4 regions of the Arthrobacter sp. 10N44_2 genome follow, and region 2 is predicted to be linked to each of the others. Evidence: riboswitches for the same ligand, from Rfam matches in the RefSeq annotation. Region 2 holds a riboswitch; each other region holds the start of a gene.
What was found. Region 2 has a riboswitch for thiamine pyrophosphate ahead of thiC (phosphomethylpyrimidine synthase ThiC). Riboswitches for the same ligand answer to the same signal wherever they lie in the genome.
Positions count from the first base shown of each region.

Region 1: it holds a riboswitch for thiamine pyrophosphate, as region 2 does, so the genes downstream of both, thiO (glycine oxidase ThiO) here and thiC (phosphomethylpyrimidine synthase ThiC) in region 2, are expected to answer to the same signal.
Region 3: it holds a riboswitch for thiamine pyrophosphate, as region 2 does, so the genes downstream of both, AC1DBX_RS08785 (ECF transporter S component) here and thiC (phosphomethylpyrimidine synthase ThiC) in region 2, are expected to answer to the same signal.
Region 4: it holds a riboswitch for thiamine pyrophosphate, as region 2 does, so the genes downstream of both, AC1DBX_RS00405 (bifunctional hydroxymethylpyrimidine kinase/phosphomethylpyrimidine kinase) here and thiC (phosphomethylpyrimidine synthase ThiC) in region 2, are expected to answer to the same signal.

Region 1 covers NZ_JBFTHT010000002.1:1,189-5,392, reverse strand. The annotation lists gene AC1DBX_RS02990 (RNB domain-containing ribonuclease) at 1-350, opposite strand, end outside; gene AC1DBX_RS02985 (ferritin-like fold-containing protein) at 389-1,063, shown strand; gene thiE (thiamine phosphate synthase) at 1,101-1,799, opposite strand; TPP riboswitch at 1,826-1,946, shown strand; gene thiO (glycine oxidase ThiO) at 1,940-3,250, shown strand; gene thiS (sulfur carrier protein ThiS) at 3,247-3,483, shown strand; gene AC1DBX_RS02965 (thiazole synthase) at 3,489-4,204, shown strand, end outside.
Region 2 covers NZ_JBFTHT010000022.1:38,910-43,113, forward strand. The annotation lists gene thiC (phosphomethylpyrimidine synthase ThiC) at 1-1,670, opposite strand, end outside; TPP riboswitch at 1,666-1,773, opposite strand; gene AC1DBX_RS18650 (GNAT family N-acetyltransferase) at 1,985-2,350, shown strand; gene AC1DBX_RS18655 (amidohydrolase family protein) at 2,354-3,460, shown strand; gene AC1DBX_RS18660 (VOC family protein) at 3,536-4,204, shown strand, end outside.
Region 3 covers NZ_JBFTHT010000006.1:81,933-86,136, reverse strand. The annotation lists gene AC1DBX_RS08790 (ABC transporter ATP-binding protein) at 1-1,605, opposite strand, end outside; gene AC1DBX_RS08785 (ECF transporter S component) at 1,634-2,281, opposite strand; TPP riboswitch at 2,348-2,491, opposite strand; gene AC1DBX_RS08780 (heme-degrading domain-containing protein) at 2,679-3,224, shown strand; gene AC1DBX_RS08775 (DUF4235 domain-containing protein) at 3,264-3,527, shown strand; gene mnhG (monovalent cation/H(+) antiporter subunit G) at 3,635-3,985, opposite strand; gene AC1DBX_RS08765 (MrpF/PhaF family protein) at 4,017-4,204, opposite strand, start outside.
Region 4 covers NZ_JBFTHT010000001.1:76,610-80,813, reverse strand. The annotation lists gene AC1DBX_RS00405 (bifunctional hydroxymethylpyrimidine kinase/phosphomethylpyrimidine kinase) at 1-1,509, opposite strand, end outside; TPP riboswitch at 1,492-1,589, opposite strand; gene AC1DBX_RS00400 (Rne/Rng family ribonuclease) at 1,738-4,204, opposite strand, start outside.

The DNA of each region.
Region 1 (4,204 bases), on a different contig from region 2:
GTGTAGAAGGTCTGGCCGCGGCGCCGGGTCTCGGCGTCCAGCGCCCCGCCCGGGGCGACAAAGGAGGGGACGTCGGCGATGGCGTAGAAGACCTTGTAGCCGCCGTTGCTCCGTTCGATAAACAGGGCCTGGTCCAGGTCGGTGGACGATGCCGGATCGATGGTCACGAACTCGACGTGCGTGAGGTCAAGGTCCGGGAGCTTGTGCTCGGCCACCGCCGCCTCCGCGTCGCGCAGCACATCCTCGGGGAACGGGCCGGGCAGTTCCAGCGTGGTGCGCAACGCCTTGAGTGCCCCGGCAAGCTGGTTCTGCTGCTCGTGGACACTGGGGGTCAGGCGATGATGGGACACGAAAATCAGGGTAGCCCGATTTCCGCTATTAGTCTTGGATGATGAGCGCAACTGCGGACGATCCTGCCCTCTACAACAGCTTCATTGCCGACCTGCTGGGAGTCTTGGCGTACGGCGAGCTTTCCGCCTTCGAGCGGCTGTCCTCGAGTGCCCGGTATTCGCCCACGCTGCATGACCGTGCGTTGCTGGGCAGGATGGCGGTGGTCGAGTTCCAGCATTACGAACTCGTCCGAATCCGGCTCGAACACATGGGCCTGGATACGGAGGCCGCCATGCTGCCGTTCCAGCCCGCGGTGGACCACTTCCACGAACGCACGCGCCCGTCGGACTGGTACGAGGCCCTCATGAAGGCCTACGTGATCGACACGGTCGCCGCGGACTTTTACAGCGTCGTGGGCCGGTACGTCGACGCCGCGACCCGTGAGTTGATCGGGCAGGTTCGCTCCACCGGTGAGTCCACGGCCGTGCTGCAGGCGCGCATCAAGGCGGCCCTGGCCGATGACCCCCGGCTGGCGTCGCGCCTGGCGTTGTGGGCCAGGCGTCTGCTGGGGGAAGTACTGAACCACGCCCAGCGTGTCAGCGCTGAGCACGCGTTCCTCGGCGGACTGTCGGGGCTCGACGACGCCGGCGCCCGGGCGCTGGTCAATGGCCTGGCGGCCGAACTTGCAGCGAACCACGCGCGCCGGATGACGGAGCTGGGTCTCGCCGGATAGTTTCAGTGCCGGCCGGCATTACGGTCTGGGGACCTGCTTAGGATGCGGCGGCGTCCAGCGCCGCCAGCAAGGCTCCGGCGGCGTGGGCCGGATCAGTGGCGTCGGTGATCGCCCGGACCACGACGATCCGCCGGGCACCGGCATCGACTACCTGCTCCACGTTACTGAGGTCGATCCCGCCGATCGCGAACCACGGCAGCACGCTTTCGTCGACCTTGCCGGTTCCCTCCGCGTCCGCCCCGCCGATCGCCTGGGCGGCGTAGCGCACCAGATCGAGGCCGACGGCGGCGCGTCCGGGCTTGGTGGGCGTCGCCCACACGGGGCCCACACAGAAATAATCGAGCCCTTTGCGGCCTGGCGCGGCAGCGATGGCGGCGTCCACCTGCTTCGGGCTGTGGGTGGACAGGCCGATCACGGCATCCTTGCCGAGAAAGCCGCGGGCGGCGTCGAGCGAAATGTCCTTCTGGCCGACATGGAACACCGGAGCCCCGGACAGGGAGGCGATGTCCGCCCGGTCATTGACGGCCCACAGCCGCCCGTGGCGCTGCGCCGCGGTGTGCAGGACCTCCAGCAGTTCCAGCTCCTCGGAGGCCTCGAGCGACTTGTCGCGCAACTGGATGATGTCCACGCCGCCGGCGAAGGCGGCGTCCACGAAGTCCTCGAAGTCGCCGCGGTCCCTGCGGGCGTCGGTGCAGAGATAGAGGCGGGCGGTGGTGTGGAGAGGGTCCTGGCTCATGGGACCAGCCTAGTTCCTCTAAACTGGGCGCATACCGCGGGAGCCCGCAGCAGCCATGTCGCCGCTGCCCGGCTGAGAGGGCGTCAGAGCCGACCGCTTGACCTGATCCGGCTAGTACCGGCGTAGGGAAGGAATTCTTCATGGGCACACGAGCAGGCCGTGCAGCCGGAGCCGCAAATGACGCCGCCGCCCAGGTTTGTGACACAGGGACCGGTACCGCAGAGGGAATCATCGCGGGGGACACGACTGCCGACGTGGCCGTGATCGGCGGCGGGGTGATCGGCCATGGCATCGCGTTCGAGGCCATCCGCTCGGGCCGATCCGTGGTCCTGATCGATGATGCTCCCGGCAGCGGAGCCAGCTGGGCCGCGGCCGGCATGCTGGCCCCCGTGAGTGAACTGCACTACCAGGAGGAACAGCTCCTGGAACTGATGCTTGAAGCCTCCCGGTTGTGGCCAGGATTCGCTGCGGCTCTAGACGCCGGTGCCGCTGGCGCGGATTCGCCGGCAGGTACCGGCTACTTAACGACGCCGACCCTGGCGGTGGGGGCCGACGCGGCGGACCGGCGCGCGCTCGCGGACTTGAGGGAAGTCCAGCAGGCATGCGGCCTGGCCGTGGAGCCGCTGACAGTGCGCGAGGCGCGCACCCGGGAGCCCCTGCTGAGTCCCGGCATCTCGTGTGCCTTCGACATCCCGGCCGACCACCAGGTGGACCCCCGCCTGCTGATCACCCGGCTCGCGGGCGTGCTCGGTGCGGAAGGCGGCAGCTTCGTCCGGCGGCGCGCGGCAGGCCTGCTGTGGCAGGACGGACAGGTGGCGGGTGTGCGGTTGGCCGGCGGCGGTACCGTGCGGGCTGCCGAGACCGTGGTCGCCAACGGGCTCGGCGCCGCCGCGCTCGAGGAGCTGCCGGCCGGGCTGGCGCTGCCGCTGCGGCCCGTCTACGGCGACATCCTCCGGCTCCGCGTGCCTCCGCATCTGCAGCCGCTGCTCACGGCCACCGTGCGGGGCATGGTGCGCGGCATCCCGGTGTACATCGTCCCCCGCCAGGACGGCACCGTGGTGATCGGGGCCACCCAGCGGGAGGATGGACCGTCGGATCCGCACGCAGTTTCCGCCGGCGGCATTTACCAGCTGCTGCGGGATGCCCAGCAGCTGGTGCCTGCGGTCGCCGAGCTGGAGCTTTTGGAAGCCACGGCGCGGGCGCGGCCAGGAACCCCGGACAATGCCCCGCTGCTGGGGCGGGTCGCACAAGCGGACGGCGGCGACGTCCCGGGACTCATCATCGCCACAGGATTCTTCCGGCACGGCGTCCTGCTGACCCCCGCCGCTGCCGCCGTGTGCCGGCAACTCATGGACTTCACGCCGGACCCGCGCTGGGCCGGGTTCCGCCCCGACCGTTTTTCCCGCCTCCCGGTTACGTCCGGGGACAGCCCCAAGAAGGAAGCAGCATGAACATCCGACTTAACGGAACGGATCAGAGCGTCGCCGACGGCGCCTCCGTCTCCACACTCGTCAGCCAGCTCACTGGCCGGAGCATCGGCCCCGACGGCCGCGCCGCCGACGGGCGGAAGCTCGGTGTCGCCGTCGCCCGCAACGCCGAAGTGGTGCCGCGCAGCCAGTGGCACGCCACGGCGCTCGCCGACGGCGACGACGTCGAACTTGTCACGGCAGTCCAGGGAGGATGACCAGCATGAACGAGACGACGTTCGCAGGAACACAGGCCGTCCCCATGACCGGTGCGGTGGCCGATCCGTTCGTGGTCGACGGCGTAAGGCTCGGCTCCCGCCTCATCATGGGAACCGGCGGTGCGCCGAGCCTGGACGGGCTCGGGGCGGCGCTGGTGGCGTCCGGGACGGAGCTGACCACGGTGGCGATGCGCCGCTATTCGCCGGCGGAGACGGGCTCGCTGTTCCAGCTGCTCGAGGACCATCAGATCCGGGTACTGCCCAACACGGCAGGCTGCTTCACCGCCAAGGACGCCGTCCTCACCGCCGAGCTGGCGCGGGAGGCCCTGGAAACGGACTGGGTCAAGCTCGAAGTCATTGCCGACGAGCACACATTGCTGCCGGACGCCGTCGAACTCGTGGACGCAACCGAACAGCTCGTGGCCCGAGGCTTCAAGGTCTTCGCCTACACGAACGACGACCCCGTGCTTGCCCTCCGGCTCGAAAACCTCGGCGCGACGGCCGTGATGCCGTTGGGCGCCCCGATCGGCACCGGACTGGGCATCCTGAACCCGCACAACATCGAGCTGATCGTCTCGCGCGCGTCCGTGCCCGTGGTGCTGGATGCCGGGATCGGCACGGCCTCGGACGCTGCCCTAGCGATGGAACTCGGCTGCGACGCCGTGCTGTTGGCTACGGCGGTGACCCGTGCGCAGAATCCGGTGCTCATGGGCGAGGCCTT
Region 2 (4,204 bases):
TCGTCCCGGATGTCCTGGCTGATCCGCATGGAGCAGAACTTCGGACCGCACATCGAGCAGAAGTGGGCTGTCTTGGCCGGCTCCGCGGGAAGCGTCTCATCATGGAAGGCCTCGGCCGTGACCGGGTCCAGGGACAGCGCGAACTGGTCCCGCCAGCGGAACTCGAACCTTGCCTTGGACAGGGCATCGTCGCGTTCGTGCGCGCCGGGGTGGCCCTTGGCGAGGTCCGCGGCATGGGCGGCGATCTTGTAAGTGATCACGCCCGTCTTCACATCGTCCTTGTCCGGCAGCCCGAGGTGTTCCTTGGGCGTGACGTAGCAGAGCATGGCAGTGCCGTAGCGGGCGATTTCGGTGGCGCCGATCGCCGAGGTGATGTGGTCATAGCCCGGTGCGATGTCCGTGACGAGCGGCCCGAGTGTGTAAAACGGGGCGCCCTTGCAGAGTTCCTGCTGGCGCTCCACGTTTTCCCGGACGAGGTGGAAGGGCACATGCCCGGGGCCCTCCACCATGACTTGCACGTCGAAGTCCCAGGCCCGCTGCGTGAGCTCGGCCAGGGTGTCCAGTTCGGCGAACTGTGCCGCGTCGTTGGCATCCGCCGTCGCGCCCGGCCGCAGCCCGTCGCCCAGCGAGAACGCGACGTCGTAGCGTGCGAAGATCTCGCACAGCTCATCGAAGTGGGTGTACAGAAAGTTCTCCCGGTGGTGCGCCAGGCACCAGCCAGCCATGATGGAACCGCCGCGGGACACGATGCCGGTGACCCGGTTGGCCGTCAGGGGCACATACCGCAGCAGCACGCCCGCGTGGATGGTCATGTAGTCCACGCCCTGCTCGCACTGTTCGATCACGGTGTCCCGGAAGATCTCCCAGGTCAGGGCGTTCGCCTCACCGTTCACCTTCTCCAGCGCCTGGTAGATCGGGACCGTTCCGATGGGGACGGGGGAATTACGGATGATCCACTCGCGCGTGGTGTGGATGTCATCCCCGGTGGAGAGGTCCATGACGGTGTCCGCGCCCCACTGCGTGGCCCACTGGAGTTTGTCGACCTCCTCGGCGATGGAGCTGGTCACGGCGGAGTTGCCGATATTGGCGTTGATTTTCACCAGGAACGACTTGCCGATGATCATCGGCTCGGATTCGGGGTGGTTGACGTTGTTGGGAATGATCGCGCGGCCCGCGGCCACCTCGCTGCGCACCAGCTCCACATCGCAGTTCTCGCGCAGCGCGACGAACCGCATTTCCGGGGTGATGACACCGTCCCGGGCGTAGCGCATCTGCGTGACGGTCCTGCCCTCAGCGGCCCGGCGCGGCACCGGCCGGCCGCCCCGCCACTCGGCCGACGCCGCACCGCGGCGCACCGCCGATTTGCCGTCGTCGAGCAGCTCCCGTTCACGGCCGGCGTAGGGTTCGGTGTCCGCCCTGGCCTCAATCCAGGGGGTGCGGAACGGCTCCAGCCCGCGGACCGGATCGCTGCCCGGTCCGGCAGTGCGGTACACCCGGAACGGCGGGTTCCGGATGCCGCCCGGGGAGGGTTCCAGGGCGATCTCGGTCACCGGCACGCGGATGCCGTGCTCCGGATCCGTGCTGAAGGCCAGCGAGTGGGACTTCAGCGACTGCGTGGTGGCTGCGGACTGAATTTGGACAGGGCTGTGCTGTGTCACTTGGGTGTTCACGGAAAAGCTCACTTCCTTCGCCGGCATTACCCGGACAGGTTCAACGGTCGCAGGCTGCGTCAGCCCGATCTCAGCCCCTGCAGGGGCACCCGTGTGGTCGTAGACGAAACTACCACGCACCGCCGGCCGGCCCTCGAGTGTGACGGAGTGCGGTCGGGCCGCGGTGTTAGCGTGGCATTGTGACTCTGCCCAGGGCCGTGCCCCGCATCCGGATGGCGACGCCGGAAGACCTCCCGGCGCTGCCGGTTCTCGAGGCCTAAGCAGACCGCATCCTCGAAGCGGAGCTGGGGAACCAGACGCTCCCGGCTCCGGAGTTGACGACGCCGGTTGAGCCGATCTTCATACTTGTCGCCGGAAACCCGCCCGTAGGGTTTGCCCGCGTTGACGAGGTCGGCGGCCAGGCCCATCTGGAACAACTCTCCGTGCAGCCGGACTCCGCCGGGCGGGGGATAGGACGGTCCCTGGTGGAGGCGGCCCTTGATGCGGCCCGGAGCCGTGGCAATTTATCGATGACGCTTTGCACCTTCGCAGGCGTCCCGTTCAATGCGCCGTTTTATGCGAGCTGCGGTTTCGAGGAACTCGCCCAGCCAGGACAGGCGTTGGGCGCCCTGCGGATCCACGAAGCGCAGCTGGGGCTGGACGGTCTTGGCCGGCGGATCGTCATGCGGATTAGGCTTTAGGTCATGACCGGCATCATCAAGTTCAGCGGCCCCATCCTCACCGCGGCGGACCATGAACGCCGCGGGCTCTGGTCGGTGGGCGGCCTGCTGACCTTCCGCCGTCCGGCCGCCGCGCCGGACCTCGTGCTCGACGGCTGGGTCATGCCCGGCCTCGTGGACGCACACTGCCACATCGGCCTCGGCCCGGGCGGGGACGTTACCGAGGACACCGCGGAATCCCAGGCCCTGGCGGACCGCGACGCCGGGACACTCCTGGTCCGCGACGCCGGCGCCGTCCACAACACACGCTGGCTCCAGCAGCGCGCGGACCTGCCCCGGATCATCCGTTCCGGCAGGCATCTCGCCAGGACCCGGCGCTACCTGCCGGGCCTGGCCGTCGAGGTCGAACCGGAGGATCTCGTCGAGGCCGTGCGCAAGCAGGCCCGCGCGGGTGATGGCTGGGTCAAGCTCGTGGGGGACTGGATCGACCGCGACGCCGGCGACCTCGCCGCCAGTTTTCCCGCCCGGACCATCAAGGACGCCGTCCAGGCCGCCCACGATGAGGGGGCCCGCGTCACCGCACACTGCTTCGCCGAAGACACCCTCGATGACATGCTCGACGCCGGGATCGACTGCATCGAGCACGCCACCGGGCTGCTGCCGCGGCACCTGCCGCGCTTCCTCGAACAGGGTGTTCCTATCGTGCCCACCCTGATCAACATCGCCACGTTCCCGGACATCGCCGCCCGGGCGGCGGCCAAGTTCCCCCGCTACGCAGCCCACATGCGCTCGCTGTGGGAGCGCCGGGCGGAGCGGATCCTCGAAGCCCACGAGGCCGGGCTGGCGATCTATGCCGGTACCGATGCCGGCAGCGTGATCAGCCATGGCAGGATCGTGGACGAGATCCAGGCCCTGCACGCCGCCGGCCTTCCCGCCGCTGCCGCCCTCGACGCCGCGAGCTGGTCTGCGCGGACCTGGCTCGGCGCGGAGTCCATCGGTGAAGGGGCAAGCGCTGACGTCCTCGTCACCGCCGAGGATCCGCGGAGCAATCCGGCCACGCTCCGCCGGATCCGGCACATCGTGCTGCGTGGGCTGCCGGTAGACCGGGCGCCAGTCCATGTTTTGGAATAAATTGAAGCTTCAAGTAATTTATCTTTACGTAGAGTCGCCGAAGGCCGGTGGCTACAGAATCCACGGAGCATTGCCATGACCGCAGAAGCCAGCACCCAGGACCTCCTTCCTGCCGAACTCACCATGGGCACCGTGATGCTCAAGGTCGGCGACATGAAGCTCATGACCGACTACTACCAGCGCGCCCTCGGCCTGGAGACTGTGGCCGAAGAGGACGGCGGGCTCTACCTTGGGCGCCAGCAGAAGCCGCTGGTGCATCTGGCGCCTGCCCCGGGCCTGAATCTACCTTCCCGCGGCGAGGCCGGGCTCTTCCACACCGCCCTCCTCTTCGAGGACCAGCACTCCCTGGCGGCCACCATCGCCACCGCGGCCCAGTACGAGCCCCAGTCCTTCACCGGCAGCGCGGACCACCTCGTCAGCGAGGCGTTCTACTTCAACGACCCCGAAGGCAACGGCATCGAGCTGTACTGGGACCGGCCGCGGGCGGCGTGGTCCTGGGAGGGCAAGAACGTCGTCATGGACAGTCTCGCCCTGCCGCCGCAGCGCTACCTGCAGCAATACCTGACCGAGGAGTCCGTGGCCGGCCAGCGCCAGGCCGCCGCCGGCGTCGGGCACGTCCACCTGCAGGTCGGCGACGTCCAGTCGGCGCATGATTTCTATGTCGGCACGCTCGGCTTCGAAAAGACCGCGGGCTGGCACGGCCAGGCGCTGTTCGTCTCGGCCGGCGGCTACCACCACCACATG
Region 3 (4,204 bases), on a different contig from region 2:
CCGTGGCCGGAGGCGGAGTTCGGCGCCGCCGAGGACGGCGCTGAATTCGGCGTCATGCGTCACGGACACGACGGCGGTGCCGGCGTCGAGGAGCTCGGAGAGGAACGAGGCGAGTTCGGCCCAGGTATTGGCATCCTGGCCGAAGGTGGGCTCGTCCAGGACCAGCACCTGGGGGTGCGCCGCCAGCACAGTGGCTACCGAAAGGCGCCGCTTCTCGCCGCCGGAGAGCGTGTAGGGGTTGGCGTCCACAAGCTCCGTCAGCCGCAGCCGCTCCAGCAGTTCGTCCACGCGGTCTTCGCCGTAGCCGAGGTGGCGCGGTCCGAACATGAGCTCGTCGAGGACCTTGCCGGTAACGAACTGGTGCTCGGGTTCCTGGAAGACGGTTCCGATCCTGGCGATCAGCTGCTGGGCCTTCCACCGGTAGGGATCGGGTCCGGCGCCGTCGCGTACGCGGCCACTGGAGCGACCGCTGGAGTGACCGGTGGCGGGGCTGCTCAGCTCCGCCGTGGCCGAGACTGTTCCCGCGACGGGCCGCAGGAGACCGGCCAGCGTCAGCGCCAGGGTGGACTTCCCTGTGCCGTTCTGTCCGGTGATGGTCAGCGCCTCGCCGGCGCGGACCCGGACCGAGACCCCGGACTGGACCGGACGCGGCGCGATGGTGCGGAAGCCGTCGCGCAGCCCGGCCCGCCGCGGCCGTTCGCGGGACACCGCGAGCGCGTCGGCCGCGAGCAGAGTCTGTCCCGCGCCCCGCGCCGGTGTCCGCATCCGCGTCGCCGGGACGTAGCCCGGCACCCAGACGCCCGCACCGATGAGCATGTCCCGCGCCTCGGCCAGGACCCGGTCCGGCGGTCCGTCAATCAAGACCGCGGAGTCCGTGGCGGACCCTGGCTGCAGCACCACGATCCTGTCCACCAGGTCTTTCCAGACCCCCACCCGGTGCTCCACGACCACCAGCGTGGCGCCTGTCTTGTCCAGGCAGCGGCCCACAGCGTCGCGGACCTCCAGGACGCCCGTGGGGTCGAGGTTGGCGGTCGGCTCGTCGAGCAGCAGCAGCCCTGGCCGCATCGCGAGGATCCCGGCGAGCGCGAGCCGTTGCTTTTGGCCGCCGGAGAGGGCCGCCGTCGGGTGGTCCAGCGGCAGCTGTCCCAGCCCGACGTCGTCGAGGGCCTCGCGCACGCGCGGCCAGATCTCCGCCGCCGGGACGGCGAGGTTCTCCGCCCCGAAGGCGACGTCGTCGCCGAGGCGGGAGAGCACCACCTGCGTTTCCGGGTCCTGCTGCACCAGCCCGGCGCGGCCGCGCTGCGCCCGTGGCGCGGCACCGTCGATCAGGAGGCTGCCGGTCTCGTCTGCATCTTCGGCTTCGCCGGAGTCGCCGGAGTCGCCGGGGTCCCCGGAGTCGCCGGCCGCGCCGTCGCCCAGAACGCCGGCCAGGGCGTGGAGCAGCGTCGACTTGCCGGCGCCGGAGGGCCCCAGCAGGAGCACGCGCTCCCCCGGCTGGATGTCCAGGTCAAGGCCGCTGACGGCGGGCCTGGTCCGTCCGGCATGCCGCCAGCCCCAGCCGCGGGCCGTGACGGCGGCCGGCCGGACGCCCGGTGAAGATCTCATGATTCTCTGCAGGATTCAGCGACGGGGCTCAGGAGAAGACGGGCTCCGTGGCGGCCTTGCGGGAGGCAAAGGAGCCCAGCACTCCGGTTTTCGCCAGGCCGCGGGTGGCGAGCCAGGCCAGTCCGCCGGCAATCACTGCGCCGGAGATCGTGGTGAAGACGATGTAGGCGAGCTTGTCGCCGGCTTCGTAGGCGATGTTCCAGCCCCACGGCAGGAAGGAGTCGTTCAGGCCGCAGAAGAGGCCAGCGCCGGCGCCGGCCAGCACGGAGACGGGCAGGTTGAACTTCTTGTAGAGGAAGGCCGCGAAGACCAGTTCGGCGCCGAGGCCCTGCAGGATGCCGGAGATCAGCACCGTGGTGCCGTACTGCGAACCCATGATGAGCTCGCCGGTGGCCGCGACGGTTTCGCAGAAGAGCGCGGCGCCCGGCTTGCGGATGATGAGCATGCCCAGCACCGCCGGGATCATCCAGCCGCCGGCGTAGAGTCCGCTCAACGGCGGGTAGACCGCGTTGACCGGAGTCGAGATCAGGTTCGCGCCCTGGGACCAGGCCCAGAAAATGACGCCGCCGGCAACGGCGATCAACGCGGCCACCACAATGTCCACCACGCGCCAGCTGTAGTTGCGCCGGGCGGATGAACGGCTGGCGGAACCATGCTGTGCTGAAATATCTGTCATGTCGTCCTCCTGAGGAACAGGAGGGGAGGGTGCGCCGGCCGGTCTCGGCTTCCGCCGCCCTCCGCGCATCCTGAGAACTCGACTCCCTTGCGCCGGTACTAACCGGATCAGGTTCGAGGGTCTGCGGCTGTCCGCACTCTCAGCGCCCACCAAAGGTTTCCCCGGATTTTTCCGGCGATGCCCGACGGCGGCGCTCCCCTGTCGTAATTATTTTCGCCCTTGTGGGCTGGCTCAGTTTACACCCGGACGGCCGGGATTTCAGTGGTGTGCCGTCACAATCGTGGACCGGACGGCGGCAGTCCCGGCGGCCCGGAAATCCCTCTTGGTAGAGTCGTCGTGCCGGACCCCCGGACCCGCCAGCGGGCGGCCTCGTCACCCACCGGAAAGCTGGAATATTTTGTCGCACACACCGGTCACCCAAGATCCCTCCGGGGAATACGATCCCGACTCCAATGAGCCGCAGCCGCGGGGTTCCCTGGCGGCGCTCATTGGCCGCGTGCTGGCCGAGATAGAGGCGCTCCAGTTCGCGTCGTTCAGCAAGGATGACGCCCTGGACCTCGGGCTCCTCCTTGTCGAGCTGGGCAGGCAACGCTCGCTGCCCATTGCCGTCGACATCACCAAAGGCGAGCAGGTGCTCTTCCACGCCGCGCTGGACGGCGCCACACCGGACAATGAGCGCTGGATCAACGCCAAAAAGCGCACCGCCATGCGGTACGAGGTCCCGTCCCTGCTGGTGGGCCTCCGGGCCCGCGCTGCCGGCGGAAGGATCGAGGACAACGCCTGGTGGGATCAGTCGGAGTTCGCCGCCCACGGCGGGGCGTTTCCCATTTACGTGCGCGGCACGGGCGCCGTCGCCGTCGTCACCGTCTCCGGCCTGCCCCAGAAGGCGGATCACGAACTCGTGGTCGAGGCCCTGCGGATGGTCCTCACCCCGGAACGCTAGGCTAGGGGAAAACCGTTCCCGTCCCAAGGAGACCGAAGAATGAACATCCTCATCAAGCTGCTCGGCACCGGCGTCAGCCTCCTGGCCGGCTTTGCCGGCACCAAGCTGGTGGACACCATGTGGGAAAAGTCCACGGGCAACAAGCCGCCCAAGGGCCAGGAGGACGACGTTCCCACCACCCTGCGCTCGGCCCTGACGTTCGCCCTGATCTCCGCCTCGGTCAGCGCCATCATCCAGGTGCTCGCCAACCGCGGCACCCAGCGCGCGATCACCCGCTTCGCCAAGACCCAGGACGTCGTCTGACCTGACGCGACTGGCCGCGGCGCCCGCCGCGGCAGTCGAAGGCCCCGGCCGGGTCCGCCGGGCCGGACGGGGCGACGTGCGGCCGGGTCCGCCTGGCCAGACGGGGCTCAGCGGTCGTCGTCGTCGTCCGCTCCGTGCGTGGCCGCCTGCTGGGCGGCCTTCTGGACTACCGCCTCGAGCTCGTCGGAGCTCAGCAGCTCCGGGTGCAGGTGCTTGGTCCGGTAGCCGGCCCGACCCACCATGTGGGCGGACACGGGGACGGTGAGCAGCTGGAAGAGCCAGGCCACCAGCAGGACGGGCCACACCGACCAGGTGCGCATCTGCAGGCCGAGGGCCGCCAGCAGCAGGAACAGGCCGAGGACCTGCGGTTTGGTGGCCGCGTGCATCCTGCTCATGAGGTCCGGGAATCGCAGCAGCCCGATGGCGGCCGCGAGGGACATCAGGGCTCCGGTCACCATGAACACGGCGGAGACGGCGTCGATCACTGTGTCAGGATTCACGGACGCCCTCCCGCCTGTCGGCCACGAACCGGGCCACGGTGACCGAGCCGACGAATCCGATCAGGGAAATCGCAACGAGCAGCATCAGGTTGTTCAGGTGCCGGTTGGCGGCCATGTCGATGCACAGGGCCGCGCCGAAGATGGCCAGCAGCACGTCGGCGGCCAGAACCCGGTCCA
Region 4 (4,204 bases), on a different contig from region 2:
GTACGCGATGGCCTGCCGGGTCGCGGCGGCGAAGTCCTCGTCGGCGTAGGTCCGCAGCCAGCCGGCGTAGGGGTGCTCCCCGGGGGCGCCGCCGGCCAGGAACTCCCGGTGCAGCGTGGAACCGACCTCGGCGTAGAGCCAGAAGCAGGGCAGCGCCGCCGCCACGAGGACGCCATAGCTGCCGGAGACAGAGGCGGCCAGCAGGTGGTCCACATACGCTTTCGTGACCGGGCCCAGGGTGGAGGCCGTGGGGCGCGTGCTGAGCCAGGAACGGTGCAGCTCGGATTCGACCTCCAGGCAGGTCTGCGCCGAACGGGCCCAGAACAGCTGCTCGGCCTCGGTGGGGGCAATCGCCGCGGCCCGGGCCAGGACCCGGGAGTAGCCGTTGAGGTAGATGGCGTCCTGGGCGAGGTAGTACGCGAACTCGTGCTCGGGCAAGGTGCCGTCGGCCAGTCCGCGGACGAAGTCCAGGGCGTAGATCGCCTCAAGATCATCCGCGGCTCCTGCGCGCAGGGCTGCGGCGAACTCCCCCGCCGCCGGACCGTGCCCGGCCTGGAGGTGCTGCAGGTGGTGGAAGTGGTGGACCGGGCCGTTGCCCGAGCCGACGTCCAGGGCCGAGGCTCCGCGGAGCGCGCCCAGCAGCCACGGCTTGACTTCCCGCAGCGCCGCTTCCCAGTCCCCCACCCGGGCCTGCACGGTGGCCATGGCCGAGGACAGGGAGCATCCGGTGCCGTGGCTGTTGCGCGTCGCGATCCGCTCCCCCGGCACCACCACCGTTTCCTGGCCGAGCAGGCCGCCGGTGTTGACCAGCGCATCCGGGCAGCCGGTGCCGGCGTCGGCGTCGTGGCCGTCGGCGTCGTGGGCATGCCCGTCCCCCCGCCCGGCGCCCTGGAGGTGTCCGCCCTTAACCAGGACGGTGGTGCCGGTCAGGGCGGCCAGCCGCTTGCCCTGCGCCAGGGCCTCGGTCCAGTCGGCAGCGACGGGTTCCTTGAGCAGGATGGCGAGTTCGGCGAGGTTGGGCGTGATGAGGTCCGCCAGCGGCAGGAGGGCCTGCAGGGCGGCCTCGGCGGATTCCTGCAGGAGCCGGTCCCCGCTGGTGGCGACCATCACCGGGTCCAGGACGACGACGGCGGGGCGCACCTTTTCCAGCCAGCTGCGGACGGCGTCGATCACGGCGGCGTCACCGAGCATGCCGATCTTGACGGCGTCGATGCCGATGTCGTCGCTGATGGCGTCCAGCTGCGCCGTGAGGAACGCCGCCGGGGGGACGTGGACGGCGCGCACGCCCTGGGTGTTCTGCGCTGTCAGGGCGGTGATGGCGGCCATGCCGTAGCCGCCGTTCGCCGCGATGCTCTTCAGGTCGGCCTGGATTCCGGCCCCGCCGGAGGGATCGGAGCCGGCGATGGCCAGCACGCGGGGAATGCGCGGCGGGGCCGGCAGAGACTCGTTGTGCAGAAAATTGGGCGGGAGGAACTCGGACGGATTCGATCTCGCGGACAAGGAAGACATCCCTTCGCCGGTGCTAACCGGACAGGTTCAACGGGTCTGGATCTCAGCCGGCCCGGTGCCCGGCACCCCGTGTCAGTGTTCCAGCCTAGCCCTTGCCACCCGGAGGACCCGTTAACGCACGAGCGGGCCCGGGCCCGGGCGGACGTATGTTACGTCTGCCCTGACCCGGACCCGCAGCCCGACCAGTCGAAATAATGACCGGACGGGGACGTGGTCAGTCGCGGAGGACTACAGCTCCGACGCCGGCACGCCGACGCCGAGGATGATCGGCTCGTTGCCGGCCGGGATGGACGCAGGCCCGGCCGCGGCGGGAGCCTTGGCCTCGTGGACCGATCCGGCCGCGGCCGGCCGGGTTGCCTCGCGGTGCTCCACGGAGGTTTCGTTGGCTGCGCCCTGGGCGCGGCTGGCACTCCGGTTGCGGCGCCCGCGGCGGCCGCGCAGCGTCGTGGTGTCAGCTGTGCGTGACGCCGGCGCCTCCGCAGCGCGGACGGCCGACGGCGCCTCGGGCGCCGTGGCTTCCGGTGCGGCAACAGCTGCTGCCTGACCGGCCGCCAGGCCGGCGGCCTGATCCGGCTTGCCGGCCTCGGCTTCGCCCAGGTTTGCGAAGGCCTCGGTCAGCAGGTCCAGGGTCAGGGCCGGTGACGGCGCGTCCTCCGCGTGCTCGACGAAAGGCAGGGCCACCTGCTCGCCGCCAAACGTCAGCACCGTTGCGGGGCGGCCGGCTGCCTCGTCGGCGGCTGCGAGCTGCGTGACGGCGTCGACGGCGGCCTGGCGGGCCCCGGCGTCGCTGGCTGCGGCTGCCTCCCCGTCGTGCAGGTGCGCGGCGTGCGCTGCGGCAGCGATGTTGGCCAGCGCGGCACGGGTGGCCTCGGCCTTGGCGTGGCGTTCGGCCTCGGTGGGTTCGGCGTGGACGGGCGCGGGTGCGGCCGGCGCGGTCTCTCCGCCCTGGCCTCCGCGGCCGCGGCGACGGCTCTTGCGTTCCGGGCGGGCAGCAGGCTGCGCCTCGGTGCGCGGCACATAGTGCTCCGCGGCGACCGTGTTGGCGCGGCGGTGCTCCACCGGCTCGTCGTGGGTGACGATGCCGCGGCCCGCACATGTTTCGCACTGTTCGCCGAAGACTTCCAGCAGCCCGGTGCCCATCCGCTTGCGGGTCATCTGCACGAGGCCCAGCGAGGTCACCTCGGCCACCTGGTGTTTAGTCCGGTCCCGGCCCAGGCACTCCACCATGCGGCGCAGCACGAGGTCGCGGTTGGATTCGAGCACCATGTCGATGAAGTCGATCACGATGATGCCGCCAATGTCGCGCAGGCGCAGCTGCCGGACGACTTCCTCGGCCGCTTCCAGGTTGTTCTTGGTGACGGTTTCCTCGAGGTTGCCGCCGGAGCCGGTGAATTTGCCGGTGTTAACGTCCACCACGGTCATGGCTTCGGTGCGGTCGATCACGAGCGAACCGCCCGAGGGCAGGAAGACCTTCCGGTCCAGGGCCTTGTGGATCTGCTCGTCGATGCGCCAGGCCGCGAAGATGTCCGTGTCCTTGGTCCACTTCTCGAGCCGGCCCACGAGGTCCGGCGCGACGTAGGTGACGTAGGCCTCGATGGTGTCCCAGGCTTCCTCGCCGGAGACGATCAGCTTGGAGAAGTCCTCGTTGAAGACGTCCCGGACCACCTTGATGGTCAGGTCAGGTTCGCCGTAGAGCAGCTCGGGGGCGAGGATCTTGGTGGACGTCGACTGGCTCTCGATGCCTTCCCACTGCGCGCGGAGGCGGTTGATGTCGTGCGTCAGCTCTTCCTCGGAAGCTCCCTCGGCCGCGGTGCGGACAATGACGCCCGCGTCCTCGGGCAGGCGGTCCTTGAGGATCCGCTTGAGGCGGTTGCGTTCGACGTCGGGCAGCTTGCGGGAGATGCCGGTCATGGAACCGCCGGGCACGTACACGAGGTACCGGCCGGGCAGCGAGATCTGGCTGGTGAGACGGGCGCCCTTGTGGCCGACCGGGTCCTTGGTGACCTGGACCAGCACGGAGTCGCCGGACTTCAGCGCGTTCTCGATGCGGCGCTGCTTGCCCTCGAGGTTGACGGACTCCCAGTTCACTTCACCGGCGTAGAGCACGGCGTTGCGGCCGCGGCCGATGTCCACGAAAGCGGCCTCCATGGAGGGCAGCACGTTCTGGACCTTGCCCAGGTAGACGTTGCCGATCAGGGAGTCCTGCTGGGTCTTGGACACGAAGTGCTCGGCCAGGACGCCGTCTTCAAGGACACCGATCTGGATTCTGTCGTCGCGCTGGCGGACGATCATCTGGCGGTCCACGGACTCGCGGCGGGCCAGGAACTCGGCCTCGGTGATGACGGTACGGCGGCGGCCGGTGTCGCGGGATTCGCGGCGGCGCTGCTTCTTGGCTTCCAGGCGGGTGGAGCCCTTGACGGAAGTGACGCGGTTGTTCACCGGCGCCTCGGCCATGGCACGCGGCGCACGGACGCGGGTCACCGTGTTGGGCGGATCGTCGCCTTCCCCGCCGGTCAGCTCGAGGTCCTGGTCTCCACGGCGACGGCGGCGGCGGCGGCGGGAGGTCACACCGTCTTCAAGGATCAACTCGGAGCCTTCGTCGCCCTCTTCTTCGGTGCCTTCCGACTCGGTGTCGGACTCGGCAGAGGTGCGGGTGCGGCCGCGCCGGCCGCGGCTGCGGCGCCGACGGCGGTTG